3 regions of the Streptomyces sp. NPDC001617 genome follow, and region 1 is predicted to be linked to each of the others. Evidence: riboswitches for the same ligand, from Rfam matches in the RefSeq annotation. Region 1 holds a riboswitch; each other region holds the start of a gene.

Region 1 (10,591 bases):
CGCCGATGCGCCGGGCGCCGAGGACGACTGGCCCGAGATGGACGCGGAGCCGGAACCGGACTGGATATAGGAGCCGGAACCGGACTGGACGGAGCTGATCGGCCGCGACAGAGCGGTCGCGGCCCCCGACCTGACCTGCCACGCCTGGGCGGACAGGGCGGCCACGGCACGAGCGGCGAGGCGCCGGGCAGCCGGTGGTACCGAGCGCGGCGTAGGCGGCGCCTTGGACCAGGGCATCGGGGCATCGGTGAGGGCGGTCAGGGCAGCGAGCGTGATGCCGGAGTCGGCGTCGGGTGCGGGTGTGGTGCCCCGCGGGTCGACCGGGAGGCCGGCGGAGGCGACGGTATCGGTCGCCCTCGGGCCGGTCGTGTCGCCGGCGGCAGCTCCATCGTCCGCGCCACCTGCGTCGCTCGCATTTGGGAGTGTTGCGCCACTTGTCAGGGCGTCAGGTAGGGCGTCGACCTGCAGAAACGGCTGTCATGGGGCAACATCTGCCACATCGTCCCGGCTCAGCTCACAGCGTGACGATCACGCCAGCGCCGACAACCCGGGCCCGAACACGATCAGCAGCGGCAGCAGCGGAACCAACGTGGCGACCGCCGTCGCCAGCGCCCTCCGTCGGCGCCCGAGCCGCGGCGGCGGCTGCAGCAACCGGTCCACCCGCTCACCCAGCAGCCGATGACTCGACGAACACGACAGCACCCCCCGATGCTGGTTCAGCTCGATCAGCGCCAACGCGGTCGTCAGATGCCCGCACCGCCGCGACGCCGTGTCGTCCGCCGCCAGCTCCACCAACCGGTGTGTCTGGTCGCAGAAGTGGGCGAACAACGGCACTCGCGGAAACCCCGTGGCCAGCGCGGTCGACAGATGCAGCAGCCAGTCGTGATGGGCCCGCGCGTGATCCTGCTCATGGGTGAGTACGGCGTCCAGCTGCGGGTCGGTCAGCCGGTGCAGCGCCCCTGTCGTCACGACCAGCTGCGGTGGATGCCCCGGCATCCACCAGGCGTCGGGATACTCGTCCTCCAGCACCAGCAGCGGCCCCCGAGCCACCGCCTCCAGCCCGGCCGGCAACTCGGGCGCCCGCTCGCGCAGATGCGCCCGGGTCACCCCGCGCCGCCGCCGCGCCTCGACGAGTTCACGGGCGAGCATCGCGGTGGTCCAGGCGGCACCACAGGCCAGCAGCAAGGTGAGCGCGGCGGCCCACGCGGGCGCGGAGGACAGGTCGTACGCGGCGGTCACCGCGGGCGGCGCGGGCGCGAACAGCTGGGCGCGCACCGTACCGAAGACGGCTGCCGCCCCCAGCGCCAGCGCCGTCAGACAGCACAGCAGGACGGTGGCGACCAGGCACTGCCACACCCACAGCGCGACAACGGGCTCCCGCTCGGGCCAGCCGGCCCGCATCAGGGCACGCGGGACCGGCACGGCGGCCGTCAGGACGACGACGCTCAGCAGGAGCAGGCAGAAGATCATGCCGCGGGCTCCGGTTCCTGTTCGGAGGAAGGGGCGAGGGCGGGGGCGGCCGGCCCAGGGCCGTCCGCCGCCAGTATGACGGCGAAGACGGCGGGAGTCAGGAGACGAGAACGACCCACTACGTCACGTGAAGCAGCGGTCACCCGCCCTCCGTCACCCCGAACTCCCCGTCACCCCGCCACGATCCGCCCCGCGACCTCCCCGAGCCCCACCCGGCTCCCGCCCGCCCCAGGCGCCCAAGCCGTCAGTGTCACCACGTCCCCGTCCTCCAAGAACGTCCGCTTGCCCTCCGGAAGTTCCAGCGGATCTCGTCCGTTCCAGGTCAGCTCCAGCAGCGACCCCCGCTGCCCGGACTCGGGCCCGCTGACCGTGCCGGACCCGTACAGGTCCCCGGTCCGCAGCGAGGCGCCGTTCACCGTCATCTGGGCCAGCTGCTGAGCCGCCGTCCAGTACATGGTGGAGAACGGCGGCTCGGAGACGACATGACCGTTGATCGCGACGGAGATCCGCAGGTCGTATCCACCGGGCTCGGCCCCGGCGTCCTCCAGATACGGCAACAACGCGTGCGTGCGCTCCGGCGGCGCCACGCGCGCGTGCTCCAGCGCCTCCAGCGGAGTGATCCACGCCGACACCGACGTGGCGAACGACTTGCCGAGGAACGGTCCGAGGGGGACGTACTCCCAGGCCTGGATGTCCCGCGCCGACCAGTCGTTGAGCAGGCACAGCCCGAAGACGTGCTCCCGGAAGTCGCCGAGCGCCACCGGCTCGCCCAGCGCGGTCGGCACACCCACCACGAAGCCGACCTCGGCCTCGATGTCGAGCCGGACGGACGGACCGAAGACGGGTGCGGGGTCCGTCGGAGCCTTGCGCTGCCCGGACGGCCGTACGACATCCGTCCCCGACACGACCACCGTCCCCGAGCGGCCGTGGTAACCGATCGGCAGGTGCTTCCAGTTGGGCGTCAGTGAGTCCGCCGCGTCCGGCCGGAAGATCTGGCCGACGTTGCGCGCATGGTTCTCCGAGGAGTAGAAGTCGACGTAGTCCGCGACCTCGAACGGCAGATGCAGCGTCACCGAGGACAGCGGACGGAAGAGGCCCGCAACCTCCTCCCGGCGCTCCGTCACCCAGGAAACCAGCGCCTCCCGCACCTCCGACCAGGTACTACGCCCCGCCGCCAGCAGCGGATTCAGCGTCGGCCGCGCGAGCAGTGAGGCGTGAGGCGAGCCGAGCGCCCGCGCCGCCGCGCCCGCGTCGAGGACATGGTCGCCGAGCCGGACGCCGACCGTCCGCTCGACCGTCCCCGGCACCGAAAACACACCGTACGGAAGGTTGTGCGAACCGAAGGGATCGCCCTCGGGGACATCGAAGGGGGGCATGGGATGCTGCCTCGCTCTCGTGCGTTCCGTGTGGTCAGGCCACACGTTACGGCTGAGTTGCCTGTCCTGGGCAGTGCCTAAAGAGTTTGCAATGTCCGAATTGGGCTTGTCGGACGTGGCAATTCCGGCTTAGCGTCCTTTGGGGGACACGGACGGGGTGGGTCCGGTCCGTAGGGGGGACGCGTGGGGGGACCCGTGGCCAGGAGCGCGAGCCGTGTGCCTTTCGAGGCCGACCGTGACGTGCCGGGCCTGATCGTCAAGTTCGGCGACTATCCGCTGCACCACGGCGGCGTGGGCGCGATCCGCAGTCTCGGCCGCCTCGGCGTGCCCATGTATGCGATCACGGAGGACCGTTACACGCCCGCCGCCTCCTCGCGCTATCTCAAGAAGGCCTTCGTCTGGCCGACCACCGGCACGGAGGACCCGGACCACCTGGTGGAGGGCCTGCTGCGGATCGGGCGCCGTATCGGCCGCCCCACCGTCCTCGTCCCGACCGACGAGGAGGCCGCCGTCCTGATCGCCGAGCACCAGGACGAACTCGCCGGCCGCTTCCTGTTCCCGCGCGTCGAGCCCGCCCTGCCCCGCCGCCTGGCGAGCAAGCAGGGCCTGCACGAACTGTGCGTGGAACACGGCATCCCGAGCCCGACGGCCGCCTTCCCGAAGTCGTACGACGACATCGTGGCCTTCTCCGAGAAGGCCCGCTTCCCGGTGGTGGCCAAGAACCGCGAGGCGTTCCTGCGGCGCACACAACCGGCGGTCAACGGCACGACCAGGATCGCCACCCGCGAGGGCCTGCTCACCCTCGCCCGCGACTGGGGCGAGCACCCCGGTGTGATCCTTCAGGAGTACCTGCCCCGGGAGGACGCCGAGGACTGGATCGTGCACGCCTACTTCGACCAGGACTCCACCCCGCTCGCGATGTTCACGGGTGTGAAGGTGCGCTCCTGGCCGCCGCACGCCGGGATGACCGCGAACGCGTACGTCGTCGACAACCCGGAACTCGCCGACCTCGCCGCGCGCTTCATCAAGGAGATCGGCTTCACCGGCATCGTCGACCTCGACCTGCGCTTCGACCGGCGCGACGGACAGTACAAGCTCCTCGACTTCAACCCGCGCATGGGCGCCCAGTTCCGGCTTTTCGAGAACGAGTCGGGGGTGGACGTCGTCCGCGCCATGCATCTGGACCTGACCGGCCGCTCCGTCCCGGAGGGGGAACAGCGCGCCGGTCACCGGTACATCGTGGAGAACATCGACCTGCCCGCCCTGCTCGCCTACCGCCGCAGCGGCTACACGACGCCGCACGCACCGGCGCGCGCGAGCGGGACGGAGCTGGCCTGGCTCGCGGGTGACGACCCGATGCCGTTCCTCACGATGCTCGCGCGCTTCGTGCGGCCGGGCGCGAAGCATCTGTATCAGCTGTGGCGCACCAACCGCCGCGGCAGCACCACCAGTTCGAGCAGCTAGCCAGCGGTATCAGCCGTATCAGCTGTCCGAGCCGGACACGAAGTGACGAAGTGACGTCCTGGGGAGGGACTTCGTGATTCAACCGGTTGCAGTCATCGGCGCCGGGCCCTTCGGCCTGTCGACCGCCGCCCATCTGCGCGCCCGCGGCATCCCGGTGCGCGTCTTCGGCGAGCCCATGGTCAGCTGGCGCGACCATATGCCCGCCGGCATGCTCCTGAAGTCCACACCGGTCGCCTCCAGCCTGGACGCGCCGCAGCCGGGCCACAACCTGGCCGACTACTGCGACGCCGCAGGCATCAAGCGCCTGGTGACGGACGAGGACATCATCCCGGTCGAGACCTTCATCGCCTACGGCGAGTGGTTCCAGCAGAAGCTGGTGCCCGAGCTGGAGCGGGTGCGGGTGGTGTCGGTGGACCGCCGCAAGGGCGGCGGCTTCGAACTCAAGCTGGACTCGGGCGAGTTGTTCACCGCCCGCGCGGTCGTCGTGGCGACCGGCCTGTCCGGCCTCGCCCACGTGCCCGCCGAACTCGCCACGGCCGCGGCGGACGGACCCACCCCCACGGGCCCGGTCTCGCACAGCTCCCAGCACCACGACCTCACGCGCTACTCCAGCAAGGACCTGATCGTCGTCGGCGCCGGCCAGTCCGCGCTGGAGACGGCGGCGCTGGCCGCGGAGGCGGGCGCGCAGGTACGGGTGGTCTCCCGCGGGAGCGGCAGGGTCGCCTTCGGCGCGCCGCCCTGGAAGCAGCCCAAGCTGCGCCCGGAGTCGCCCTTCGGCCGCGCCTGGTCCCTGTGGGCCCTCAGCTACTACCCGCAGCCCTACCGCTACCTCCCGGCCCAGACCCGTCACTACCTGGTCCGCCGGGTCCTGGGCCCGCTCGGCGCCTGGTGGCTGCGCGACCGCTTCGAGGGCAAGGTCCAGGTCAGCGAGGTCGACCGGATCGTGCGCACGGACGCGGACGGCGCCGGCCCGACGCTGTCGGTGCGCACGCACGGCGGCCAGACGGAGAAGCTGTCGGCCGATCACGTCATCGCGGCGACCGGCTACCGGGTCGACATCGCGGCGATGGACTTCCTCGGCCCCGAGCTGCGCACCCACGTCGCCGTGAGCCGCGGCACGCCCAGGCTGGGCGCCGGATACGTGTCCTCGGTCCCGGGCCTGTACTTCACCGGCCTTCCGGCGGCGGCCTCGTACGGCCCGGTGATGCGCTTCGTGTGCGGCACCGAGTTCGCCTCGCCGAGGCTCGCCAAGCACCTGGCGGCGGCGCACGCCTGATCCCCTCACCACAACGGCCCCCGATCCGTCGGTCCAGTGGGTGCGACAGAACAAGCGTCGCACCCGCCACTGACAACCGGCCGCCCTGGTGATCAAAAGTCAACGGCGGTACGGAAGTTGACCGTGGGACGACGGTGAACGGGGCGGTCGTCCGGTTCGCGATGAGTCGGTGGTGCGTCCTGTCCGTATTCTCTGATCATGGCCGCACCCACCGCGTATGCACTCATCGCCACCGACCTGGACGGCACGCTGCTGAGAGGCGACGACACGCTCTCCGACCGGTCCGTCGCCGCCCTCGCGCGCGTGGCGGAGGCCGGCACCCGGCACCTCGTGGTGACCGGCCGCCCGGCCCCGAGAGTGCGTCCGCTCCTCGACGACCTGGGCAGCGGGGGGCTCGCGGTGTGCGGGCAGGGCGCGCAGGTGTACGACGCCGACGCGGACCGTCTGCTGTGGTCCGTCACCCTTGACCGGGAGCTGGCCGAGACGGCCCTCGGCAAGATAGAGGCCGAGGTCGGCCAGGTGTACGCGGCCGTCGACCAGGACGGCGTGGACGGCCTCACGCTCATCGAGCCGGGCTATCTGATGCCGCACCCCACGCTGCCCGCCGTACGGGTCGACCGGCGCGACGACCTGTGGTGCGAGCCGATCAGCAAGGTGCTGCTGCGTCACCCGGACCTGTCCGACGACGAGTTGGCGGCGACCGCGCGCGCGGTGGTCGGTTCTCTGGCCACCGTCACCATGTCGGGGCCCGGCACCGTCGAACTCCAGCCATGCGGCATCACCAAGGCGACGGGCCTCGCCCTGGCCGCCGAACACCTGGGCCTGGGCCCGCGGGAGACGATCGCCTTCGGGGACATGCCCAACGACATCCCCATGTTCGACTGGGCCGCCCACGGCGTCGCCATGGCCAACGCCCATCCCGAACTCAAGGCGGTGGCCGACGAGATCACCCTGTCGAACGAGGACGACGGCATCGCCGTCGTCCTCGAAAGACTCTTCCCGGGCGCCCGGTAGACAGGCGGCTCGTACGCCTCAGTAGGCGCCCCAGACGTTGTCGATCGACCCGTACCGATGGGCCGCGTAGTTGCAGGCGGCGGTGATGTTGGCGACCGGGTCGTACGGGTCCCACGACGTGCCGCTGACGTGGTACGCGGTGAAGGTCGGGTCGATCACCTGGAGCAGGCCCTTGGAGGGGGTGCCGGCCAGGGCGTTCGAGTCCCAGTTGTTGATGGCGTACGGGTTGCCGGACGACTCACGGATCACATTGCGGTAGATGCCGTTGTACGACCCCGGGATGCCGTGCTGGGCCATGACCTGCAGGGAGGCCCGGATCCAGCCGTCGAGGTTGTTGGCATAGCCCAGCGAGGAGGCGGTGACCACCGACGTGGGGGCCGCGGAGGCGCTGGTCGCGCCGATGACCGGGAGGGCGAGCACGGCGGCGCCCGTACCGATGACGGCGAGCTTGCGGGCGAGGCGGGAGCTTCTGAGGCGGCGGGGCTGAGCGGCAGCAGGCATGACGGGGTTTCCTCTCCGGCGCCTGCGAGGTGAGCTGTCGGGTTCGGGCGGGAGCTGCCCGGCCGCATCGCCGTAAGGCGACACGACTTCACCCCTAGCCGATCCGGAATGTCCGAAGACATCCCGACCCGGCGACTTACCTGGGTTCCCCGCTCCTGCCGTGCGTTCTCGGTAGACGGTTCGGGCGGCGGCAGGATTCGGCGTCCGCCCGACAGGCCGGGAACGTATGCGAGAGCACATGTCCGGAACAAGTGCCGGATTCACTCATCAAGCCGGTTGACCTAGATATGAGGCGTTTGAGGTGCTTGATCCTTTGCGGGTGCCAACCTCAACTGGCATACCGGAGAAGGCGGATCGGTCGAAATGTGCCGGAATGTGGATCATGGATCCGAGTGAGCCAAGTCACGGGCTTTCGCAAGAGTGGTAAATCGGGCAATGAGCCCAACTCGTAGTCAACCGGCTGTCCGTGGAATCCGCTTCTCCCAGGTCCGATGGAAGACGACCTCCCCACCCTCCGTGCAAATCACCTCATTGGATGTGAAAAAGGATTCCCGGTCGCAGGTGATCTCGGACCGTGTACGGATCGTCGTGTCCCAGGCCGCATTCGGACGGTGCAGCCGGATTGACCAGTCCGAGCGGGTGCGGGCCGACAACGGGTCGCTCTCCCGGATCGTGTACGTCTCCAGCGCGTCCTCGGTGAACTCCAGGCCGTCGGGGTACACGCGCGTGCCGCCGTAGCGCGGGCCGACCTCCAGTCGCCACTCGCCCTTGGCCACGTCCCGCACCACCAGCCGCTCGGGGCGCGGCTCGTCCAGCGTGGCGGGGCTCCATCCACCAGCGGCTACGCCGCGGGTCACTCCGAGCGACTCGGCCTGCTCCGGCTCCTCGAAGGTGATCGCCCGCTCGTCCGACGCACGCGCGCGTACCGGAAGTTCCAGTGAACTGCCCGCCGGGTCCAGGGTGAACCCGGCCGCCGAGTCGGCCTGCGGCCACACCCACGGCCAGTACGCGGAGGAGACGGCGAGCCGGATGCGGTGGCCGGCCGGGAAGGCGTACCCGATGCCGTTCAGCTCGAACTCGACGTCCTCGGTGGCGCCGGGGGGCCACGGCACGTCCCTGTCCCGTCCCTGACGGGCCGACAGGTTCAGCACGCCCCGCGTCACGAGGGTCGACGCGCCGTCCGGTGCGAGGTCGCACAGCCGTGCGGCAATCTGACCGCTCTTCACTTCGGAGGTCACCCGCAACCGCACCTTCGGCCGCCCCAGCACCCAGGTCTCCTCACCCACCTCGAAGTCGAAGCACGCCGACCGCGCGTCCTCCTCCCGCTGGTCCGGCGGTAGGTCGGCGTCGTTGCCGAAGGGGAAGAAACGGCCGGCGTCGACGCCTGTGTGCTGCGGTGAGCGGACCGGTACGGGGGCAGTGGTATGTGACATAGCACTGCCCTCAAGGCCGTACGACACCGCCGTCACGTGGGGAGAAGGCCAGGCCGGCTCGCCCACCCAGCGGCCCGGCAGCTTGGCGTACACCGTCGCCGGGGCGTGCGAGTCGCTGATGCAGGAACGCAGCAAGGGCTCGCGCATCGCCCCGGAGTCGATGCCCTTCAGCCAGTGGTCCCACCAGCGCAGGGTCTCCTGGAGGAAGCCGATCGCAGGGCCGGGCGGCAGGCCGTGGTCCGGGTACCGGTGGGGCCAGGGGCCGATCAGGCCGCGGACGCGGTCGGCCGGGAGGTGCTCGACGAGACGCAGCACCGTGTCGCGGTAGGGGTCGTGCCAGCCGCCCACCGCGAGGACGGCGGCCTCGATCGTGCCGTAGTCCTCGCAGACGCTGCCGTGGCGCCAGTAGTCGTCGCGGGTCTGGTGGGCGAGCCAGGTGTGGATGAACGGGTCGACGGCCTCCAGCCGTCCCCGCCACATGTCCCGCCAGATCGGACCGACGTACTCCGGGTCCGGCGGGCGGGAGACGAAGGCGAGCAGGGTCGCCGCCCATGCGTGCATGTCCACCCCGAGGACGGAACCTCCGGTGTAGTGCACGTCGTTGTCATAACGGTCGTCCGTGGAGCAGACCGTGACGATCGCCTTGAGCGGCTCGGGCGCGAGGGCCGCGATCTGGAGGGAGTTGAACCCGCCCCAGGAGATGCCGAACATGCCCACCTTGCCGTCGCACCAGGGCTGCGCGGCAAGCCAGTTGACCACCTCGACGCCGTCGGCGAGTTCCGTCGCCGAGTACTCGTCCGTCGGCATGCCCTCGCTGTTGCCGTGCCCTCGGATGTCGACCCGGACGGAGGCGTAGCCGTGGCCCGCGTACCAGGGATGGCGCTGGTGGTCGCGGGGCGCGGTCCAGTCGGAGAGGCGGTACGGGAGGTACTCCAGGAGCGCCGGCACGGGCTCGTCGGTCAGCGGGCGCCACACGCGCGCGTACAGCAGCGTCCCGTCGGGGAGCGGGATCCAGAGGTCCTCGTGGGCGGTGTCGTAGGGGAAGGACGTACGGATGTGCATGAGCGGGACCCCGTTGGCATCAGTGGACCGGATGCATCGTGCGGCGCAGCCGGGGCATCGCGGCCATCACGGCCAGGCCCGCGGCCACCGCGCCTGCATGCCGGGGAACGAGAAGCGTTCCCAGACCTCCAGGCCGGAGAGGGTGCAGGCCCTCGGGCCGGCCGAAGAAGGCGTGATCGTCCTCGGAGGGCGGCCCGCTGCCGGGCTCGACGTCGACTTCTGTTCGGGACACGGGCCGCTGCTTCCCTCCAGGTGGACAGCGCAAGTCGGTAAATATCTGCTGTTATCAGGTGATCAGAAACATACCGGGCGTGATCCGGTACCGCCCCTCCTGGACGGGTGGGGGGCATCGGTGATCGAAAGGTGACCGGATACGCTGACTTGAGTGATGGCAGCGACCTATCGACAAACCGTGTAACCGCCAGTAGACACCAGCAGACAGGAGACCCCTCGTGACCGTCGTCGGGCCGTTCGGGCTGAGCGTGCGGGACCAGGCTCTGGAAGCCGATGTCCAGGCCGGAATGGCGGCCGTCGAGGAGGGCTTGCTCGAAGCCACCAAGAGTGAGGTCCCCTTCATCACGGAGGCCGCCCAACACCTGGTGCGAGCGGGTGGAAAGCGGTTTCGGCCGCTTCTCGTGATGCTTGCTGCACAGTTCGGGGATCCCTATGCCCCCGGAGTCGTGCCGTCGGCCGTGGTGGTGGAGCTGACCCACCTGGCGACGCTGTACCACGACGACGTCATGGACGAGGCCGCGGTGCGGCGCGGGGTCGACAGTGCGAACACCCGCTGGGGCAACTCGGTGGCGGTCCTGACCGGCGACTTCCTCTTCGCGCGCGCGTCGCACATCCTGGCCGACCTGGGCCCGGAGGCCGTCCGTGTCCAGGCCGAGGCGTTCGAGCGCCTCGTCACCGGGCAGATCCTGGAGACGGCGGGGCCGCAGGACGGCCGCGATCCGGTTGAGCACTACCTGGACGTGCTGAGCGGCAAGACGGGC
Region 2 (10,591 bases), on a different contig from region 1:
GCCACGATCTGGGCGGCGACGTCCTCACCCGGCAGCGCGGTCTGCTGGGCCTGGGCGGCCTCCAGCGCGGTCGCGGCGATGGCGTCGGCGCCGCGCACGCTGCGGTTGGCCAGCCAGGCCGTCAGGCGGGATCGGCCGCGGCGGCGGATGGCGGCGGGGGTCTGGTAGCCGGTCAGCAGGACCAGCGCGCCTTTCTGGGACGAGTAGTCAAAGGCCCGTTCCAGTGCAGGGAAGACGCCGGTCAGCACGTCGCGGAGCCGGTTGATCATGCGTACCCGGTCCGCCACGAGGTCGGTGCGGTGGGCGGTCAGCAGCGCAAGGTCGGCCGCCAGCTGGGCGGGCACGTCAATGGACGCAAAGTCCCGGCGGTGGCGGGCGGTCTCGGCGATGACGTAGGCGTCGCGGGCGTCGGTTTTGGCCTCGCCCCGGTAGGCGCCGGACATGCGGTTGACGGTGCGGCCGGGCACGTAGACGGCTTGCTGGCCGTGGGCTGCGAGCAGGGCAAGCAGCAGCGCCGAGGACGTGCCGGAGATGTCCACTGCCCAGTGGACCTCGTCGGCCAGGTCCAGGATCTCGCCGAGCACGGTCAGGATCGCCGTCTCGTCGTTGTCGACCTTCTTCGACCACAGGGTCGCGCCGGTCTCGTCGACCACCGCCGCCCAGTGGTGGCCCTTGCCGGCATCGATGCCTGCCCAGACCTGGGCCTGTCGCTTGCTCACTCGCCCCTCCTCGTTCCGCGCGACGTGCCGTCGGCCCGAGGAACACCCCGTCGTCAACTCCGTAAACAGCGACCGAAGCGCACACCTCAATCAGCGACCAGGGCGCCCCGGAGAACCGGGCGGCCGCTCCTTGGAAGCCACTGAAGACAAGTCCCCATAAACCACACCCGGCCCTCCCGGGCCGCCCAACAACTTACGGAGTCTCCATGACCGCCGCCCCCCTGATGTCGCTCGCCTGGACGGATCACCTCACCGGCCGCCAGGGCTTCCTGGTCGTCGACCGGCTGGTGCGGGGTGTCTCCAGCGGCGGACTGCGGATGCGCGAGGGGTGCACGCTCGACGAGGTCGCCGGGCTCGCGCGCGGGATGACGATGAAAGAGGCCCTGCACTACAACCCCGAGGGGCGCTACATCCCGCTGGGCGGTGCCAAGGGGGGTATCGACTGCGATCCCCAGGACCCGGGGGCGTACGGGCTGTTGGTGCGCTATCTGCGGGCCATGAAGCCGTACATCGAGAGCTTCTGGACGACCGGCGAGGACCTCGGTCTGACCCAGGACCTGGTGGACCGGGCGGCGACGGAGGCGGGGCTCGTCTCGTCCATCCAGGCCGTGTATCCGCTGCTCGACGACGAGGCGACGGCCCGGCAACGGCTCGCGGATGCGTTCGCCGTCGAGATGGACGGCATCGGGCTGGACGAACTGGTCGGCGGCTGTGGGGTCGCCGAGTCGGCGCTGGCCGCCCTGGACCGCGCCGGTGTGCCGTACGAGGGCACACGGGTCGCCGTGCAGGGTCTGGGCACCATGGGCGGGGCCACGGCGCGCTTCCTCACGCGCGCGGGGCTGACGGTGGTGGCCGTCGCCGACATCAAGGGCACGATCGCCAACCCGGCCGGACTGGACGTCGAGGCGCTGCTGGCCGCGCGGGACGGGTACGGCGCCGTGGACCGTGCGGTGCTGCGGCCCGGGGACCGTGAAATGCCGGGTGAGGCCTGGCTGTCGGCCGAGGTGGAGGTGCTGGTGCCGGCGGCGGTGTCGTACGCCATCGACACGGCCAACCAGGAGCGGATCGGCGCCCGTTGGATCGTCGAGGCGGCCAACATGCCGGTGCTGCCGGAGGCGGAGGAGCTGCTGGCGGCGCGCGGGGTGACCGTGCTGCCGGACGTCGTCGTCAACTCCGGGACGAACGCCTGGTGGTGGTGGACCCTGTTCGGCGACATCGGTCCGGACGCGGACGAGGCGTTCGCCCACACGCGGCGTTCGATGCGGGCCCTGGTCGAGCAGATGCTGGCGCGGGCGGAGGCCGACGGGACGACCCCGAGGACGGCCGCGCACGCGATCGTGGCGGACCGGCTGCCGGTGATCGCCGAGCGGTTCGGATGGTACCGATGACAGCGGTGGAAGGGCCGGCGAGGGGAACGCCTCCCGGGGTCTGCTCCGGTGAACCAGCCCTGTCGCAGGCCCTGTTCGACCCCACCTCGGTAGCCGTCGTCGGCGCTTCCGACAACCCCGAGAAGTGGGGCTACTGGCTCGCCAAGGGCGCCCTGGCTGGGCGCGGACGCCGGATCGTGCATCTGGTGAACCGGCGCGGCGGGAGCCTGGACGGAGTGCCGTTCCACGCGTCCCTCGACGGCGTCTCGTGCGAGCACGTCGTCGTCGCCGTACCGCCCGCGCACATCCTCCCGGTGGTGACCGAGGGACTGGCGGTCGGCGCGCGCTGCTTCACCGTCATCACCTCGGGCGGCGATCCGGCCGACGAGCGGGCTCTCACGGCGCTGGTGACCGGCAGCGGGGCCCGGCTCCTCGGCCCCAACTGCATGGGCCTGGTCGACACGACGACCGAACTACGGCTCAGCTGGGGCGACTTCCCCGGCGGCGCGGTCGGCCTGGTGTCGCAGAGCGGCAACCTCGCCCTGGAGATCGGACGCCTGCTCGCCCGCGCCGGACAGGGCTTCTCCCGCTTCGTCTCCCTCGGCAACCAGCGTGACATCGACGTGGCGGACGCCCTGGACACGCTGATGGACCACGCTCCCACCCGGGTGATCGCCGCCTATGTCGAGGACTTCCGAGACGGCCGCCGCCTCGCCCGCACCCTGTGCGCGGCCCACGCGGCCGGCAAGCCGGTCCTCCTCCTGACGGTCGGCCGCAGCGCCGCCTCCACGGGAGCCGCCGCGTCCCACACGGGCGCACTGGTGAGCCCGTACGACACGGTGGCGGCGGTGTGCCGGGACAGCGGGGCGCTGCTGCTGGAGTCGGCCGGAGAACTCGTGGACACGGTGATGTGCCTGCTGGCGGCGCCTCCGAACGGCCGGGGCGGCTCACGGGGAACGGGAGCGACGGTCAGCTCGCCACATCCGAGCACCGCCGCGACTCCATCGTCCCCTCCGGCTTCCGCGCCCCTCTCAGCTCCGCCCTCCTCATCGGCTCCCGCGACTCTCCCGGCTCCCGCTTCCCCGTCGGCTTTCACGCCCGCGGCACCTCGCGCTTCCGACGCTTCCGACCTCCGCCCCTTCCGCGTAGCCGTCGTCGGCGACAGCGGCGGTCAAGGCGCTCTCGCCGCCGACGCGTTCGCGGTACGCGGCGCCGCCGTCCCCCCGTTGTCCCGGCGCACCCTCGACCGCCTCGCCGACCTCCTCCCACCTGGCGCAGGGCGCCGCAACCCGGTCGACCTCGCGGGCGCCGGTGAAGCCGATCTCGGCGCCTACGCGCGCGTGGCCGGTGAACTGCTGGCCGGCGGTGAGGCGGACGCGGTCGTCCTCACCGGCTACTTCGGGGACTACGCCAGCGCCAACCCCGCCCAGACGGCCCGCGAATGCGAGGTCGCCGACCTGCTCGCGGACGCCGCCGACGCGTCCGGCCGCCGACTCCTCGTGCACACCATGGCGCGCGACACCCCGGCACTCGCCGTCCTGCGCGGCCGCGGCATCCCGGTCTACGAGCGCGTCGAGCAGGCCGCCACGGCACTCACCGCAGCCGCCCGGGTCACCGCCGCCACCCCGCACGAGCCGCCGACGGCGCCGACGGCGACGTACCGCATCGACGACGGCGGCTACGAGACCGTCCGCGACCTCCTCGCCTCCCACGGACTGCCCTTCCCCGCCGCCGAGTTCGTGACGGACGTCCACGAAGCCGTCGAGTCCGCGTACCGCGTCGGATACCCGCTGGTGCTCAAGGCGACGGGCCTCGCCCACAAGACCGAGGCCGGTGGAGTGGCCCTGAACATCGCCGACGAGGAGGCCCTCCGCGCCGCTTTCCACCGGATGCACGCCACCACCGACGCCCGGCGCTACGCCGTCGAAGCCATGGCGACACCCCCCTACGCCCACGAACTGATCGTCGGAGTACGCCGGGACCCGGCCTTCGGCCCGGTCGCCCTGCTCGGCATCGGCGGCGTCACGACCGAGCTCCTCGCCGACACCGTCCTCGCCCTGGCCCCGCTCACCCACGCACGCGCGCGTGCCCTGCTTCTCGAACTCCGCCACGCCGCCCTCCTGACCGGCTGGCGCGGCGCCCCTCCCGTCCACCTGGACGCCGCCGCGGCCGCCGTGTGTGCCATCACGCGGGCCGCCGCCGAACATCCCGAGCTGGCCGAACTGGAGGTCAACCCGCTCCTCGTCCACCCCAAAGGCGCGCTCGCACTCGACGCACACGCGGTGCTCCGACACCCCAAGACGTCCCACTCCAGAGGGAGTTGAGGCGCCTCACTGCAAACAAGGAGCGCGTCCTGCTCCTTCTCCCCCGCGTCCGCGCCCCTCCGTGGAGAGGTCGGGCCGGCGGGGTCCTGCCGGGGGACGGCGTGGGTCGGTGCATGGGTCACGGGCGGACTCCTCCTGACGACGGCCTCACGGCAGCGCGACGCGGCGGTCGCCAGGACCGGCCCGCCCCCCTGGGAACCGGTCAAGAAGTGGCCTCACCCGGCGCCATCAGCGGCGACGGAATAAGGTGACCGCGTGGCGAGAGTGCGGTTGAGTGTGGCGGAGCGGCGCGAGGAGTTGCTGCGGGCCGCCATCGAGCAGATCGAGGCGCGGGGCGTGGCGGCGGTGCGGATCGCCGACGTGGCCTCGGCGCTCGGCGTGAGCAATGCGCTGGTGCTGTACCACTTCTCGACGAAGGAGAAGCTGGTCGCCGCGGCGTTCACCTATGCGGCCGAGGACGACCTGGCCCATCTGCGCAAGCTGCTCGGCCGCCGTACGACGGCGCTGCGGCGACTGCGGTCGGCCGTGCGCTGGTACGCGCCGACCGGTCAGGCCAAGGGCTGGCGGCTGTGGATCGAGGGCTGGGCGGCGGCGCTGCGCGAGCCCGCGCTGCAGGAGGTCACGCGCGACCTCGACAAGGAGTGGAAGGCGGCGCTCGCCGAGGTCATCGCGGAGGGCGTGGCCGCGGGCGAGTTCCGCTGCCCGGACCCGAGCGGCACCGCGCTGCGCCTGACGGCCCTGCTGGACGGGCTGGCCGTGCAGCTGACGTCGTACACCGGTGCGGTGTCGCGGACGCGGGCGCAGGAGTGGGTGGACGAGGCGCTGGCACGTGAACTGGGGCTGGAGCGGGAGGCGTTGACGGCCTCGGGGAGCTGAAGCCGCCGTTCGGTGCCATGGCTCACGTGTTGTCCGGCATCGCGGGCCGCGCCACCCGAAGGTCGGCGCGGCCCGCGATGTGGGAAGGCTCCGGCAGCCTCGCTCAGGCGACCGAGGCGATCCGTGTCCTGATGTCCTCCGGCGACAGCGCGCCCTTCGCCGTGACATGGTCCCCGGACGACTCGCCGCGAAGGCGCCGCCCGATCCACGGCACCAGGTACTCGCGCGCCCAGTGCACGTCGTCGCGCCGGATCTCGAGCGTGCCGCGCGGCGGGAGCGGCGGCCAGGGCTGGTCCGGGTCTGCCGGGACCTCCAGACCGAGGACCTGGCCGGCGCGCAGTGCCACGCGTGTGTGCCCCTCGGGCGAGAGGTGGAGTCGGTCGCCGTCCCAGGCCCGCCGGTCCTGGACGGTCTTCAGGGACCACAGGTCGAGCACGGGGCAGCCGTAACGGTCGGCGATGGCCCGTACATGTCCGTTGTAGGTGGCGATCTTGCCGCGCAGGTGCTTGAGCACGGGCACGCCACGGGTGTCGAATCCGGTCGTCACCATCACCGTGCCGGCGACCTCGGTGAGCCGGGCGACGGCCCGCTCGAAGCGCTCGGCGACCTCGTCGGGGTCGGTGCCGGGCCGGATGATGTCATTGCCGCCCGCGGAGAAGGAGACCAGCTCCGGCGCCAGTTCGACGGCCTGGGAGACCTGGTCCTCCACGATCTGGTCGAGCAGCTTGCCGCGCACGGCGAGGTTCGCGTACGTGAAATCGCCTTCGGGGCGCCGGTCGGCGAGGAGTACCGCGAAGCGGTCCGCCCAGCCGACGAACGCCCCGTCGGGGCCGGGGTCGCCGACGCCCTCGGTGAAGCTGTCCCCCACCGCAACGTACGACCCGATCACTGATCTGCTGTCACTCTTCGAATCGTCTGCCACAGCGGTCATGATGAACCTTCGAATGTGACCTACGCGACCGTAGGAAAGGGTTGACGGACGGTGAGATAAGCCACGCCTAAAGTGTTGACCAAACTTGGAATAACCCTCTGATCAGGGATGTTGGGGGAGCAACGCCCAGACCCTGAAGTCGCTGATCCGGAAATGACTCCATGTCGTCCGGAAGGCGAAGTGGCCACTTGTGTACGGCTCAGGGTCGCTGTAGTCGAAGACGAGCCGCCCGTTGTTCCACCAGCGCACGGTCGATCCGTCCGAGACGATACGGACCCGGTCGGGCTCGTTCGCGACAAGCAGCGGCTCGGTGTAGTCGTAGATCAGCGGACGGACGCCCGCCTCGCCGACGTAGCGCCGCAGCCGGGTCGTGGTGTTGGTGTTGGCGCCGTAGCCGACGTAGTAGGTCTTGAGGTAGTCGTACTCGGCCAGCGCCCCGCCGCGCGGGGTGGCGAAGATGTCGTCCGGGGAGCGGACGTCGGTCGCGTTCCAGAAGTTGTTGAGGTCGGAGACCCGGTCGTTGACCCCGCCCTCCGACACGGCCGTCGCGGTGTATTCGAGAACGTAGGGCCCTTCGAACCGCTTCTTGAACCAGACCGTCGCCCCGGCGGGTACGTCGACCTCCAGGGTTCCGCGGGAGGCGGCGACGGTCCCGCCCTTCTCCAGCTCGACGGCCCACCGGCCGAGGCCGTGGCGGAAGTCGTCGTGGGCGAGGAGACGGCCGCGGTGGCGGCGCGGTGTGGCGCTCGCGTTCGCCACGGGGGCGAGGGCAGCCAGGGCGGCACCTGCGGCCAGGGCTCCGAACGCTCTACGGGTTGTCGTCATGGGGTGGCGGCTCCTTCGATGTCGTGGTGAGCATCAGAACCCTTAGAAAGCGCTTGCAGAGCTACGGAGATCATCGTGCCCCCACTGCCCCTCCACTGTCGACACCGTCGTATCGCCCGCCACACGACCGCAATGAAACGATCACGAGCCCCGCGATTCCGGGCACACGGCGATTCCGAACACACCGAAGGCCGGACCCGGGGATCGGGGTCCGGCCTTCGGCGGCGTGTCGGGCGAGGCTGTCGGCGGGGGGTCAGCCGACGGCGACGCCCTTGGAACGGAGGTAGGCGACCGGGTCCACGTCGGAGCCGTAGTCCGGCGTGGTGCGGATCTCGAAGTGCAGATGCGGGCCGGTCACATTGCCGGTCGCGCCGGAGAGGCCGAGCTGCTGACCCTCGGACACGGTCTGGCCGACCGAGACGGAGATCTGGGACATGTGGCCGTACTGGGCGTAGTAGCCGTCGGCGAGCCTGACGACGACCTGGTTGCCGTAGGCGCCACCCCAGCCCGCGGTGACGACCGTGCCCGCGCCCACGGACTTGATGGAGGTGCCGGTCGGGACGACGAAGTCGACGCCGGTGTGATAGCCGCTGGACCACATGCTGCCGGCCACGTGGTAGCCGGTGCCGATGGTGCCGCCGGAGACCGGGAGCTGGAAGCCGGTGGAGGCGCTGGTGGTCTTGGCGCTCTGAGTGGTGGCCTTGTTCGAGGCCGAGCTCTTCTTCGTGGCGGAGCCCCGCAAGGAGGACGACTCGGTGGTGCTCGTCGCGGCCTTCTTGCCGATCGTGAGCTTGAGGCCCGGGTGGATCAGCGACGGGTTGTCGCCGACGGCCTCGCGATTGTCCTCGTAGAGCCTGCGCCAGCCACCGCTGACGTTCTGCTCGTCGGCGATCTTCGAGAGGTAGTCACCGACCCGCACCGAATAGGTGCGCACACCCGCACTGTTCGCGGCACTCTTCTTTTCGGTCGCCTTCTTCGCCGTATTCGGAAGAGCCTGAACGGCCTTTTCCGAAACCGACTGAGAAGCGGACTGCACGGTGGCCGCGTGGGCGCCGGTGGCCCCCATCAGCGGAAGGGCGAGGGCGGCGCCACCGGTTCCGGCGACGGCGATGGAGCGGGTGAAGCGCTGGGACTTCGGGCGGCGGTGCTTACCCTTCGCGGGCATGGCGAATTCCTCTCCGGCGCCTGCGAGGTGAGCTGTCGGGTGCGGACTGGAGATGCCCGGCCACGCGCTGGACGCGGCTTTACCCCTAGCCTGTTCCGGAGACCGGAACAGGCGGTTGTGCCTGTGGGTCCCCCGCTCCTGCCGTTCACGGGTGAGTTGGTGCGGATACCGGTCGGCGGCAGGATTGGGCGTCCGTCCGGATTGGTGTGGAACGTAAGCGACGAGGACGCAAAGGGACAAGCGGCGGTTCCCTGTGAATGCGTTTCTCTTGATCCGCTGTGAAAATTCCCGGTCACTCTCCGTCAATTACGGGATCGCCCCGCCGCTCAACGGCCCACGAAAAGCGCCCTAATTACGTGAACATGACGGGCCACGCTCGGTCACGAATATGACGCTCCTCACGTGCCGCCGCTCCAGCTCCCTTTACTCCAGAGCGAGTTGGAATGAAGTGCAATCAAGGCGCCAATTCGGACAGAAGACTCAGATGCGACGCAGGCGGAAAACTGCCGCATTGAGGTCGCCACGCAAGTCGGTACGCAGTCCGTGATGCAGCAATACGGCACCTCGATGTACTTCGCCCGTTTCGAGGCATTCGTACGACGCTGTCGGGTCGAGGGCGCGCAGCCGCAGCGCCGGTACGGGCTCGCCGTACCCCTGCGCCTGGAGCCAGGCCAGGACGACCGTCTCGTCGCCGCGCGTGTACTGCACCGCGCTCAGCCCGCCCGTCGGCGGCCGCAGCCGGTAGAGGTCGCCGTGCTGGACGAGCGGCCGGATCTCCTTGTAGAGGCTCACCCACTCGCGGGCCTCGGCGAGCTCGTCCTCGGTCCACTCGGTGAGGTCCCCGCCGACCCCGAGCACTCCGGCCATGGCGCTCACGAACCGGAAGCGCAGCGAGCTGACCCGGCCGTTGAGCTGGGTGTTGGGGCTGTCGGTGACCCAGGCGGCCATCACCCGCGCGGGGTGGATCTGGCTGAAGCCGTGCTGGATGGCGAGCCGGTCGAGCGGGTCGGTGTTGTCGGAGGTCCACACCTGGTCCGTACGGCTCAGGACCCCGAGGTCGATACGTCCGCCGCCGCCCGAGCAGGACTCGAAGGCGACACCCGGGTGGGCCGCCCGCAGCCGGTCCAGCAGGGTGTACAGGCCGCGGACATGGTCGACCCAGAGTCGCTGGGGGTAGGAGTCGGCGGGCCAACCGGCGTCGGTGAAGCAGCGGTTGAAGTCCCACTTGACGTAGTCGATCGGAGCGCTCGCGAGGAGCGCGTCGAGCTGCTCCCAGAGGTACTCCTGGACGTCCTCGCGGGCCAGGTTGAGCACGAGCTGATTGCGGAACTCCGTCCGCTTTCGTCCCGGTTGGAACTGGACCCAGTCGGGGTGTGCGCGGTACAGGTCGCTGTCCGGGTTGACCATCTCGGGCTCGACCCAGATGCCGAACTGCATGCCGAGCGCGTGCACGTAGTCCGCGAGTGGCCCCAGGCCCTTGGGAAAGCGGTCCGGATTGGGGGTCCAGTCGCCGAGCCCTGCGCGGTCGCTGACGCGCTTGCCGAACCAGCCGTCGTCGACGACGAACAGCTCGACGCCGATCGCCGCGGCCCGTCGGGCCAGGGCGCCCTGCTGCTCCTCGGAGATGTCGAACTCCGTGGCCTCCCAGGAGTTGAACAGCACCGGACGGTCCTGCTCCGCGCCCGGAACGACATACGCGCGCTGGTACGCGTGCCAGGCCCGGCTCGCCCCGCCGAAGCCGCCGTCGCTCCACAGGCCGGCGAAGACGGGGGTGGTGTACGACTCCCCCGCCTCCAGCCGCAGCAGCCCGGAGTCGTCGTAGCCGGCGCCGCCGGTGATCTGCACGCGCGCGTCGGGGAGTTGCGCCACCGAGAGCCGCCAGGAGCCGGACCAGCCGAGCGCACAGCCGTAGACCTCGCCGCGCTCCTCGGTGGCGTCGGTGTCGAGGGCGACCCAGGGCAGGTGCTGGTGACCGGTATGGCCGCGGCGGCTGCCGATGATCTTCTCACCGTAGGTGAGAGGGGACCGGGTGAGCAGCGACTCGGCGGCCCAGCGGCCGTGCAGCTGGGACAGCCGCCAGTCCTCGCGGTCGGGCAGGGTCCAGGTGGCGGCGTCGGCGCGCAGGAGCTCCAGGGCGGGGCCCTGGTTGTCGAGGGTCACCCATCGTTCGACGACGTCGCCGCGCATCCGGTAGTGCAGCGTGACGGCCAGTCCGCCGTCACGGAAGCGCAGCCGCAGGTCGTCGCCGTCCGTCTCGTACGCCTCGAAGCGCCACTCGGTGCCGCGCCGCTCCTCGGTGCGCACGGACAGGGCGGGGCGCACGAAGCGGGGGCCGCCCTCGACGGGGTACTCCTCGCGGCCGTCGAGCTGGGACTCGAAGGGCC
Region 3 (10,591 bases), on a different contig from region 1:
CGATGCCCTGGATCTTCTTGGAGCCGACCAGGTCCTTGATCTTGGCGATGACCTTTTCGGGGCCGACCGTGAACGGCAGTTCGGTGATGACCAGGCCCTTGCGGCGCGCGGTGACGGTCTCGACCTCGACCGTGGCGCGGATCTTGAAGGTGCCGCGGCCCGTCTCGTACGCGTCCCGGATGCCGGAGAGACCGACGATCCGGCCGCCCGTGGGCAGGTCGGGGCCCGGGACGTGCCTCATCAGGGTGTCCAGATCCGCGTTCGGGTAGCGGATCAGGTGGCGGGCGGCCGCGATGACCTCGGAGAGGTTGTGCGGGGGCATGTTGGTCGCCATGCCGACCGCGATGCCGGACGAGCCGTTGACCAGCAGGTTCGGGAAGGCGGCCGGCAGGGCGACCGGCTCCTGCTCCTGGCCGTCGTAGTTGGGCGCGAAGTCGACCGTGTCCTCGTCGATCGACTCCGTCATCAGGCTGGTCGCCTGGGCCTGGCGGCACTCCGTGTACCGCATGGCGGCCGGCGGGTCGTCGTTGCCCAGCGAGCCGAAGTTGCCGTGGCCGTCGACGAGCGGCACGCGCATGGAGAACGGCTGGGCCATGCGCACCAGGGCGTCGTAGATCGACGCGTCGCCGTGCGGGTGCAGCTTGCCCATGACCTCGCCGACCACGCGCGCGCACTTCACATAGCCGCGGTCGGGGCGCAGGCCCATCTCGTTCATCTGGTAGACGATGCGGCGGTGCACCGGCTTGAGGCCGTCGCGGGCGTCCGGCAGGGCGCGGGAGTAGATGACCGAGTACGCGTACTCGAGGAAGGAGCCCTGCATCTCGTCGACGACGTCGATGTCGAGGATCCGCTCCTCGAACGAGTCGTCGGGCGGCGGGGTCTTCGTGCTGCGGCGGGCCATCGCTGCCGGCTCCTCTTTTCTGGTCACTCGCCTACGGGGCGCTCACGTCGGTGTCGAGCGGCCGACCGTGCTCAGCCCTGCGGGCCTCCGCGCGCTCGTCCGCTCGACACCGACGCGCCCCTTCGGCTCGCTCGTGCTGAAGCGTGAACGGGTTCTGACGCGACCATTGTGGACCGCGGCACTGACAACGCGGACGAGGACCTGGCGTCGGCCTCGGTTCCCGGTGTGGCGGAAGGCTACGCGATCCGCTGTGGGCGTACGTCCCGCGGGAACTTCGCCGAGGGTCCGCACGCTTGCATACAGTGGCAGGACCGGCAGGAAAACCGCGGTTTCCACCACCGCATCCGCGAGGCGAAGGGACGTACATGCCCATGGGTCACACGGCCACAGACCAGGCAGGCTCCGGGGGCCTGACAGCGATCGAGCACCGCCTGGCCAACGGGCTGCGCGTGGTGCTCTCCGAGGACCACCTGACCCCGGTCGCGGCGGTGTGCCTCTGGTACGACGTCGGCTCGCGTCACGAAGTCAAAGGCCGTACCGGCCTGGCTCACCTCTTCGAGCACCTGATGTTCCAGGGCTCGGGCCAGGTGAAGGGCAACGGCCACTTCGAGCTGGTGCAAGGCGCCGGCGGCTCGCTGAACGGCACCACCAGTTTCGAGCGCACCAACTACTTCGAGACCATGCCCACCCACCAGCTGGAGCTCGCCCTCTGGCTGGAGGCCGACCGCATGGGCTCCCTGCTCGCGGCCCTGGACGACGAGTCCATGGAGAACCAGCGGGACGTCGTCAAGAACGAGCGCCGACAGCGCTATGACAACGTGCCCTACGGCACGGCGTTCGAGAAGCTCACCGCCCTCGCCTACCCGGAGGGCCACCCCTACCACCACACCCCGATCGGATCCATGGCCGACCTGGACGCGGCCACCCTGGAGGACGCGCGCGCGTTCTTCCGCACCTACTACGCGCCGGGCAACGCCGTCCTGTCGGTCGTCGGCGACATCGACCCGGAGCAGACGCTCGCCTGGATCGAGAAGTACTTCGGCTCCATCGCCTCGCACGACGGCAAGCCCGCCCCGCGCGACGGCTCGCTGCCGGAGGTCATCGGCGAGCAGCTGCGCGAGGTCGTCCAGGAGGAGGTCCCCGCGCGCGCGTTGATGGCCGCCTACCGGCTGCCGCACGACGGCACGCGCGAGGCGGACGCGGCCGACGTGGCGCTGACCATCCTCGGTGGCGGCGAGTCCTCCCGCCTCTACAACCGCCTCGTGCGCCGCGACCGTACGGCCGTCGCCGCCGGCTTCGGTCTGCTGCGTCTGGCCGGAGCGCCCTCCCTGGGCTGGCTGGACGTCAAGACCTCCGGTGACGTCGAGGTGCCGGTCATCGAGACCGCCATCGACGAGGAGCTCGCCCGGTTCGCCGAGGAGGGCCCCACGGCCGAGGAAATGGAGCGCGCCCAGGCCCAGTTGGAGCGCGAGTGGCTGGACCGGCTCGGCACGGTCGCGGGCCGCGCGGACGAACTGTGCCGGTTCGCCGTCCTGTTCGGCGACCCGCAGCTCGCCCTGACCGCCGTCCAGCGTGTGCTGTCGGTGACGGCCGAGGAGGTCCAGGAGGTCGCCAAGGCCCGCCTGCGCCCCGACAACCGCGCGGTGCTCGTCTACGAGCCGCTCGCCGGAGAGATCGCAGAGGACGCAGATCCCCCGGAGGACCCCGAGGCCGAGGCCACGGTCGAAGCCGGCGACAAGAACGAGGAGGCGGCCAAGTGACCGAGCTCGCCACGATGGAGTTCCACCCGCAGCCCCAGGCCGGCGAAGCCAGGCCGTGGGCGTTCCCTGCGCCCGAGCGCGGCGCGCTCGACAACGGCCTGACGCTCCTGCGCTGCCACCGCCCCGGCCAGCAGGTCGTCGCCGTCGAGGTGCTCCTCGACGCGCCCCTGGACGCCGAGCCGGCCGGCTTCGACGGTGTCGCCACGATCATGGCGCGCGCCTTCTCCGAGGGCACCGACAAGCACTCCGCCGAGGAGTTCGCCGCCGAACTGGAGCGCTGCGGCGCCACCTTGGACGCGCACGCCGACCACCCCGGCGTCCGCCTCAGCCTGGAGGTCCCGGCCTCCCGGCTCGCCAAGGCGCTCGGTCTGCTCGCCGACGCCCTCAGGGCGCCCGCGTTCGCCGACAGCGAGGTCGAGCGGCTCGTCCGCAACCGTCTGGACGAGATCCCGCACGAGCTGGCCAACCCCTCCCGCCGTGCCGCCAAGGAGCTCTCCCGGCAGCTGTTCCCGGCGACCTCGCGCATGTCGCGCCCGCGCCAGGGCACCGAGGAGACGGTCGAGAAGATCGACGCGGCGGCCGTACGAGCCTTCTACGACCGTCATGTCCGGCCCGCGACGGCCACCGCCGTGGTCGTCGGCGACCTCAGCGGCGTCGACCTGGACGCACTGCTCGGCGAGACCCTGGGCGCCTGGACCGGCTCGAAGGCCGAGCCCCGCCCGGTGCCCGCGGTGACCGCCGACGACACCGGTCGCGTGATCATCGTGGACCGTCCCGGTGCCGTCCAGACGCAGCTGCTCATCGGCCGTGTCGGCGCCGACCGGCACGACCGGGTGTGGCCCGCGCAGGTGCTCGGCACGTACTGCCTCGGCGGCACTCTCACCTCCCGCCTGGACCGAGTCCTGCGCGAGGAGAAGGGCTACACCTACGGGGTGCGCGCGTTCGGGCAGGTCCTCAGGTCCGCCCCGGACGGCACCGGCGCGTCGATGCTCGCCATCAGCGGTTCCGTGGACACCCCGAACACCGGTCCCGCCCTGGACGACCTCTGGAAGGTGCTCCGTACGCTCGCCGAGGGCGGCCTCACCGACGCCGAGCGGGACGTCGCCGTACAGAACCTCGTCGGTGTGGCGCCGCTCAAGTACGAGACCGCGGCGGCCGTCGCGGGCACGCTGGCCGACCAGGTCGAGCAGCACCTGCCCGACGACTACCAGGCGACGCTGTACCAGCAGCTCGCCGCGACCGGCACCGTGGAGGCCACAGCGGCGGCCGTGAACGCCTTCCCGGTGGACCGTCTGGTGACCGTGCTCGTCGGTGACGCGGCCGAGATCAAGGAGCCCGTCGAGGCCCTCGGTATCGGTGAAGTCACCGTGGTGTCGGCCGAGTAGCGGCACGCGCGCGCAGGGGCCCTGGTGACGGATGCGTCACCAGGGCCCCCGTATGTCCGAATTGGGGCGGAGGTTGCCTGTCTGCCCTGTGGGATGCGCTACAAACACCGTGATCCGTTTGGGGATTGAAAGCGGCCCCGCTTAGCGTCGTCCGGGCTGTCCGTCAGGCACCGCGCCGCACCCGCGGCACCGGACAGCCATCGCCGAGTCCCCGTACGGCGCGAGCCAGGGGAGCCGGGGACCCACGTAGTCCCTGGGGTGAATCGGACGCCCGCGCAAGCCGCGAGGGGGTCCGTAGGAGACCTTCCTGCTCCGAACCCGTCAGCTAACCCGGTAGGCGAGAGGGAAGGAAAGGACCAGCCACTACATGGCGTTCATGTGCGCCACCGGGAAGCACCGTCGTCCCAGCCGCGTCAAGCGCGGTACCGCCGCGGCCGCCGGCGTCGCGGCCCTCGCCACCACCGGCGTGATCGGTACCCTCGCGGCCCCCGCGCTCGCCGCGGAGAACTCCGTCGAGCAGACCGGTCTCACCCCCGTCATCACCATCGGTGACTCGATCGCCGCCAAGATCGACGCCCAGGCCGACGCGCAGAAGCAGGCCGCGGAGGAGACCGCCCGTAAGAAGGCCGCCGCGGAAGCCGCGCGCAAGAAGGCCGAGGCGAAGGCCAAGGCGGAGCGTGAGGCCAAGGAGCGCGCCGCCCGCGAGGCCGAGCGCAAGCGCCTCAACACCTTCGTCGCCCCGATCGCCAACTCGTATGTCTCCACGGGCTACAAGACCGGCGGCTCCCTGTGGTCCTCCGGCAGCCACACCGGCATCGACTTCCACGCGGCGAGCGGCACCGTCGTCCACGCGGTCGGCTCCGGCACGGTCGTGCAGACCGGGTGGGGCGGCGCCTACGGCAACCAGATCGTGATCAAGATGGCCGACGGCACGTACACCCAGTACGGCCATCTGTCCTCCATCGGCGTCTCGGTCGGCCAGCAGGTGACTCCGGGCCAGCAGATCGGCCTCTCCGGCTCGACCGGCAACACCACCGGACCGCACCTGCACTTCGAGGCCCGCACGACTCCCGAGTACGGCTCGGACATCGACCCCGTCGCCTACCTGCGCTCGCACGGCGTGAACGTCTGACGACGGACCGCAAGATCTACCGAAACCCCGGCTCCTGGAGCCGGGGTTTCGCCGTTTCTGTCGCTCTGCTGTCCAAAAAATATCCATGGATTCCGGTCCGCCGTCGGAAATTCCGGCTCATTGCAATAGAGTCCTTGGACACAACGTCAATCGACGACGTTTCACGGGGATTAAGGCGGAGGTCGGTCATGCGTATTCCGGCGCACTCGGTGTGCACGGCCATCCGGGACGACATCGTCGCGGGTGTCTACGAGCGTGGCAGCCGCCTCACCGAGGAACTCCTCGCCCGCCGCTACGGTGTCTCGCGCGTCCCCGTCCGTGAGGCCCTGCGCACCCTGGAGGCGGAGGGCTTCGTGGTGACCCGGCGGCACGCGGGCGCGTGCGTCGCGGAGCCGACCGAGCAGGAGGCCTCCGACCTGCTGGAGATGCGCATGCTCCTGGAGCCGCTGGGTGCCTCCCGGGCCGCCCAGCGGCGCACCGAGGCCCATCTCAAGGTCCTCCGAGGCCTCGTCAGACTGGGCCAGGAGCGGGCCAGGAGGGGCAACAGCGAGGATCTGCGCTCCCTGGGGGGCTGGTTCCACGAGACGCTCGCCCAGGCCTCCGGCAGCCCCGCGCTGACCTCGATGCTGACCCAGTTGCGCCACAAGATCGCCTGGATGTACGCCGTCGACGCGCCCGCCAACCCGGTGGAGTCCTGGGCGGAGCACGGCGCGATCGTCGACGCGGTGGCCCGCGGGGACGGCGAACGCGCCCGTGCGATCACCACGCTGCACACCGAGCGCTCGACGGCCGCGCACCGGCTGCGCTTCGGCACCCCCGAACGCGTGAACGGTGTGAGGAACTCGCAACATCCCGTAAACATGTCGGGCCTGCGGCATTAACACGGGCGCCGTATACAAAGAGGAGACAATTCGCGGGGGATTATTTCTGCTGCCCGCAATGGGGAAATGCGAAGGGCTCGCCCGGTAAATTCCGGACGAGCCCTTCAGTGCTGCGGGACGGCGAGTGCCGCGACCCTCAATTCGCTTTTCAGACGGTCTCGGGAAGCTCCTCGAGCCCCTCCGCGACCAGCTTGGCGAGACGGTCGAGAGCGGCGTCCGCGCCCTCGGCGTCCGAGGCGAGGACGATCTCCTCGCCCCCCTGGGCGCCCAGGCCCAGGACGGCCAGCATGGAGGCCGCGTTGGCGGGGGTGCCGCCGACCTTGGTGATCGTCACCGGGATACCTGCGGCCGTGGCGGCCCGGACGAAGATGGAAGCGGGGCGGGCGTGGAGGCCCTCGGCCCAGCCGACGTTGACGCGGCGCTCAGCCATGTGATGCTGCCCTTCGGTTCTCAGGGTTGTCTAGACCAGTTTCCCACACCGTGAAGCGTCTCCGGAGCGGTCCTTCGTCCCGTCCGGGGTGGGTGGTCGGACCGCGGCCTCGGCCCGACTTCCGTCCTTCTTCAGTTCTCCACAGGCTGCTGTGTTCTCCACAGACTGCCTCGCGCCGTTGTCGGACGCGAGCCGTACTCTGGGGCCCATGCAGACCTCGTCGGACCGGCACGAGTACCCCGCCCACTGGGAGGCCGACGTGGTGCTGCGCGACGGCGGCACCGCGCGCATCCGCCCCATCACCGTTGATGACGCAGACCGCCTGGTCAGCTTCTACGAGCAGGTCTCGGACGAGTCGAAGTACTACCGCTTCTTCGCGCCCTACCCGCGCCTGTCCGCCAAGGACGTCCACCGCTTCACGCACCACGACTTTGTGGACCGGGTGGGACTCGCGGCCACGGTGGGCGGCGAGTTCATCGCCACCGTACGCTATGACCGCATTGGTGCCGACGGCATGCCCGCGTCGGCGCCCTCCGACGAGGCCGAGGTCGCCTTCCTCGTCCAGGACGCCCACCAGGGCCGCGGCGTCGCCTCCGCACTCCTCGAACACATCGCCGCCGTCGCCCGCGAGCGCGGTGTCAGCCGCTTCGCCGCCGAGGTGCTGCCCGCCAACAACAAGATGATCAAGGTGTTCACGGACGCCGGCTACACCCAGCAGCGCCATTTCGAGGACGGCGTCGTACGCCTGGAGTTCGACCTCGAACCGACCGACCGCTCCCTCGCCGTCCAGCGCGCGCGTGAGCAGCGCGCCGAGGCGCGTTCCGTACGGCGGCTGCTGGCGCCCGGCTCCGTCGCCGTCATCGGCACCGGGCGCACGCCCGGGGGCGTCGGCCGCAGCATCCTCGACAACATCAGGGACGCCGGTTACGCCGGGCAGCTGTACGCGGTCAACAGGGCCTTCCCCGAGGACCTCAAGGAACTCGACGGCGTCCCCGCCCACCGCTCGGTGCGGGACATCGACGGTCATGTCGACCTGGCCGTCGTCGCCGTACCCACCGAGCACGTCCCCGAGGTCGTCACCGAGTGCGGCGAACACGGCGTACAGGGGCTGGTCGTGGTCTCCGCCGGGTACGCCGAGAGCGGGCCCGAGGGGCGCGAGCGCCAGCGCGAACTCGTCCGCCACGCGCGCACGTACGGCATGCGGATCATCGGGCCGAACGCCTTCGGTGTCATCAACACCTCGAAGGACGTTCGGCTCAACGCCTCGCTCGCACCCGAGATGCCCCGCCCCGGCCGCATCGGCCTGTTCGCCCAGTCCGGCGCCATCGGCATCGCGCTGCTGTCCCGGCTGCACCGACGCGGTGGCGGCGTCACCGGCGTCACCGGGGTGTCCACCTTCGTCTCCTCCGGCAACCGCGCGGACGTCTCCGGCAACGACGTCATCCAGTACTGGTACGACGACCCGGACACCGACGTCGTCCTGATGTACCTGGAGTCCATCGGCAACCCACGCAAGTTCACCCGCCTCGCCCGGCGGACGGCGGCCGCCAAGCCCCTGGTCGTCGTCCAGGGCGCCGGTTCCGCGCCGCAGGGGCACGCCGTACGGGCGACGCGGCTTCCGCACGCCACCGTGTCCGCGCTGCTCCGGCAGGCCGGTGTGATCCGCGTGGACACGATCACCGAACTGGTCGACGCGGGGCTGCTGCTGGCCCGCCAGCCGCTGCCGGCCGGACCGCGCGTGGCGATCGTGGGGAACTCCGAGTCGCTCGGGCTGCTGACCTACGACGCCTGTCTCGCCGAAGGCCTCAGGCCGCAGCGACCGCTGGACCTGACGACCGGCGCCTCGGCCGAGGACTTCCACGCGGCGCTGCTGCGGGCGCTCGGCGACGACTCGTGCGACGCGGTGGTCGTGACGGCGATCCCGGCGATCGGGGAGGTGTCTCCCGGCGACGCGGAGCTGGCCGAGGCCCTGCGGTCGGCGGCCGAGGAGGCTCCCGCGAAGCCGGTGCTCGTCGTGCACGTGGAACTGGGCGGGCTCGCGGAGGCCCTGTCGGCCGCGGCCAGCACCGCACCCCAGGCGGACGGGGCGGCTCCCAAAGCGGCGGGTGCCGCATCCCAGGCGGACGGCACGGCCGCCAGGACGGCGGGTACCGCGGCCCAGGCGGGCGGCACGGCTCCCCAGGCGACCAGTACCGCGCCGGCCGACGGCACGGCCGCCAAGGCGACGGGCGCCGAGACAGCGACCCGCCGGCTCCGGCCCTCGCAGCAGCTGCCCCCTCCGGCGACGGCACCGGCATCGGCAGCCGCGCCCGCATCGGAACCCTCCGCCCCCGGGACCTTCTCGCGCCTGATTCCCGCCTACCCCGCCGCCGAGCGCGCCGTCCGTGCCCTCGCCGAAGCCGTGCACTACGCCCAGTGGCGGCGCGAAGCCGCCGAGCCCGGCAAGGTGCCCGAGTACGAGGACATCGACGAGAAGGGCGCCGCCGAGCAGATCGACGGACTGCTCGCGCGCCAGCAGGGCCTCACCCTCGGCACGGACGAGACCTGCGAACTGCTCGGCCGGTACGGGATCGCGGTACGCAGGGCGATTCCCGCCTTCACCCCGGACGACGCCGTCCGCGCGGCCGAGAGTCTCGGCTACCCCGTGGCCCTCAAGGCCACCGCCCCGCATCTGCGCCACCGGGCCGACCTGGGCGGCGTACGCCTGGATCTCGCGGACGAGGAGCAACTGCGGCGTGCGTACGCCGAGTTGACGGAGCTGTTCGGGCAGCCGGAAGAGCTGCGCCCCGTGGTGCAGGGGATGGCGCCACGCGGCGTGGACACGATCGTGCGGGCCGTCATCGACCCGGCGGCCGGCGCCGTGGTGTCCTTCGGCCTGGCCGGGCCCGCCTCGCAGCTGCTCGGCGACATGGCGCACCGCCTGGTCCCGGTCACCGACCGGGAGGCCACCTCGCTGATCCGGTCGATCCGGACGGCCCCGCTCCTGTTCGGCTGGCGCGGCTCGACCCCGGTCGACACGCCTGCGCTGGAAGAGCTGCTCCTGAGGGTGTCCCGACTGGTCGACGACCACCCCGAGGTCGTCGCGGTCACCCTGGAGCCCGTCGTCGTCTCCCCGCGCGGCCTGAGCGTTCTCGGCGCCTCCGTGCGCCTCGCGCCGCCGCCCGCCCGCGACGACCTCGGCCCGCGCACGCTCCCGGTGTACTGAACCACCCGTGAGCGGTGCCTCGCAGTCAGTGGGCCACCGTAGGATGGACATCATGGCCAAGACCAGTACGACGACCCAGGGGCTGCGAGCGGCGATCGAGCGCAGCGGCTACTACCCGGCCCTCGTGGCCGAGGCGGTGGAGGCCGCCGTGGGCGGCGACTCCATCCGGTCGTACCTGGTCCACCAGGAGACGACGTTCGACCAGAACGAGGTGCGGCGGCACGTGACCGTGCTCGTCCTCACCGGCAACCGCTTCATCGTCAGCCACACCGACGAGCAGGCGGCCGACAGCACCTCCCCGACGCCGTACGCCACGACGTCGACGGAGTCCGTGAAGCTCGGCCGGATCTCGTCGGTCGTGGTCAGCCGTGTGGTCGCCAACCCGGAGCAGTACACGGTGGGCACGCTGCCCCGCGAGGTCGTCCTCACCATCGGCTGGGGCGCCGTCTCCCGCATCGACCTCGAGCCCGCCGCCTGCGGCGACCCCAACTGCGAGGCCGACCACGGGTACACGGGCAGCTCCACGGCGGACGACCTCAGCCTGCGTGTCAGCGAGGCCGGCGACGGCCCCGAGACGGTCCGCCAGGCCCTCGCCTTCGCCCAGTCGCTCTCCGAGGCGACCGCGGACACCACCCGCTGATGGTCCACGCCCCCTGGGACGCCCACCCCGAACCCCTCGCCGTCGACTCCGCGCCGCTGCCCGAATACGGCAGCGGCTCCCTCGCCGACCTCCTGCCGACCCTGGCCGCGGGGATGGGCGTACCGGACATGACGGCCGCGATCTCCGAGCTCACCCCCGCCGACCGCAACTGCGTGTTCCTGATCGACGGTCTCGGCTGGGAGCAGCTGAGGGCGCACCCGGACGAGGCGCCGTTCATGACCTCGCTGCTGGCCAGC

The links. A riboswitch is a leader RNA that binds a small molecule or an ion and turns the genes downstream of it on or off. The one in region 1 is predicted to bind cyclic di-AMP.
Region 2: it holds a riboswitch for cyclic di-AMP, as region 1 does, so the genes downstream of both, ACWC09_RS19235 (M23 family metallopeptidase) here and ACWC09_RS21185 (transglycosylase SLT domain-containing protein) in region 1, are expected to answer to the same signal.
Region 3: it holds a riboswitch for cyclic di-AMP, as region 1 does, so the genes downstream of both, ACWC09_RS30965 (M23 family metallopeptidase) here and ACWC09_RS21185 (transglycosylase SLT domain-containing protein) in region 1, are expected to answer to the same signal.

The regions. Positions count from the first base shown of each region.
Region 1 covers NZ_JBSFHA010000026.1:89,947-100,537, forward strand. Annotated here, with positions in the region: gene recQ (DNA helicase RecQ) at 1-70, shown strand, start outside; gene ACWC09_RS21160 (M56 family metallopeptidase) at 529-1,470, opposite strand; gene fahA (fumarylacetoacetase) at 1,641-2,846, opposite strand; gene ACWC09_RS21170 (carboxylate--amine ligase) at 3,063-4,310, shown strand; gene ACWC09_RS21175 (FAD-dependent oxidoreductase) at 4,384-5,586, shown strand; gene ACWC09_RS21180 (HAD family hydrolase) at 5,785-6,600, shown strand; gene ACWC09_RS21185 (transglycosylase SLT domain-containing protein) at 6,619-7,101, opposite strand; cyclic di-AMP (ydaO/yuaA leader) riboswitch at 7,106-7,298, opposite strand; gene ACWC09_RS21190 (CocE/NonD family hydrolase) at 7,554-9,596, opposite strand; gene ACWC09_RS21195 (hypothetical protein) at 9,616-9,828, opposite strand; gene ACWC09_RS21200 (polyprenyl synthetase family protein) at 10,049-10,591, shown strand, end outside.
Region 2 covers NZ_JBSFHA010000023.1:5,182-15,772, forward strand. Annotated here, with positions in the region: gene ACWC09_RS19205 (IS110 family transposase) at 1-719, opposite strand, end outside; gene ACWC09_RS19210 (Glu/Leu/Phe/Val dehydrogenase dimerization domain-containing protein) at 926-2,107, shown strand; gene ACWC09_RS19215 (acetate--CoA ligase family protein) at 2,104-4,410, shown strand; gene ACWC09_RS19220 (TetR/AcrR family transcriptional regulator) at 4,666-5,286, shown strand; gene ACWC09_RS19225 (SGNH/GDSL hydrolase family protein) at 5,390-6,175, opposite strand; gene ACWC09_RS19230 (DUF6250 domain-containing protein) at 6,320-7,042, opposite strand; gene ACWC09_RS19235 (M23 family metallopeptidase) at 7,296-8,207, opposite strand; cyclic di-AMP (ydaO/yuaA leader) riboswitch at 8,212-8,379, opposite strand; gene ACWC09_RS19240 (alpha-galactosidase) at 8,688-10,591, opposite strand, start outside.
Region 3 covers NZ_JBSFHA010000048.1:49,968-60,558, forward strand. Annotated here, with positions in the region: gene ACWC09_RS30950 (DNA gyrase/topoisomerase IV subunit A) at 1-901, opposite strand, end outside; gene ACWC09_RS30955 (M16 family metallopeptidase) at 1,267-2,661, shown strand; gene ACWC09_RS30960 (M16 family metallopeptidase) at 2,658-4,046, shown strand; cyclic di-AMP (ydaO/yuaA leader) riboswitch at 4,238-4,401, shown strand; gene ACWC09_RS30965 (M23 family metallopeptidase) at 4,414-5,178, shown strand; gene ACWC09_RS30970 (GntR family transcriptional regulator) at 5,367-6,059, shown strand; gene ACWC09_RS30975 (HPr family phosphocarrier protein) at 6,208-6,489, opposite strand; gene ACWC09_RS30980 (bifunctional acetate--CoA ligase family protein/GNAT family N-acetyltransferase) at 6,698-9,694, shown strand; gene ACWC09_RS30985 (DUF5998 family protein) at 9,738-10,334, shown strand; gene ACWC09_RS30990 (alkaline phosphatase family protein) at 10,334-10,591, shown strand, end outside.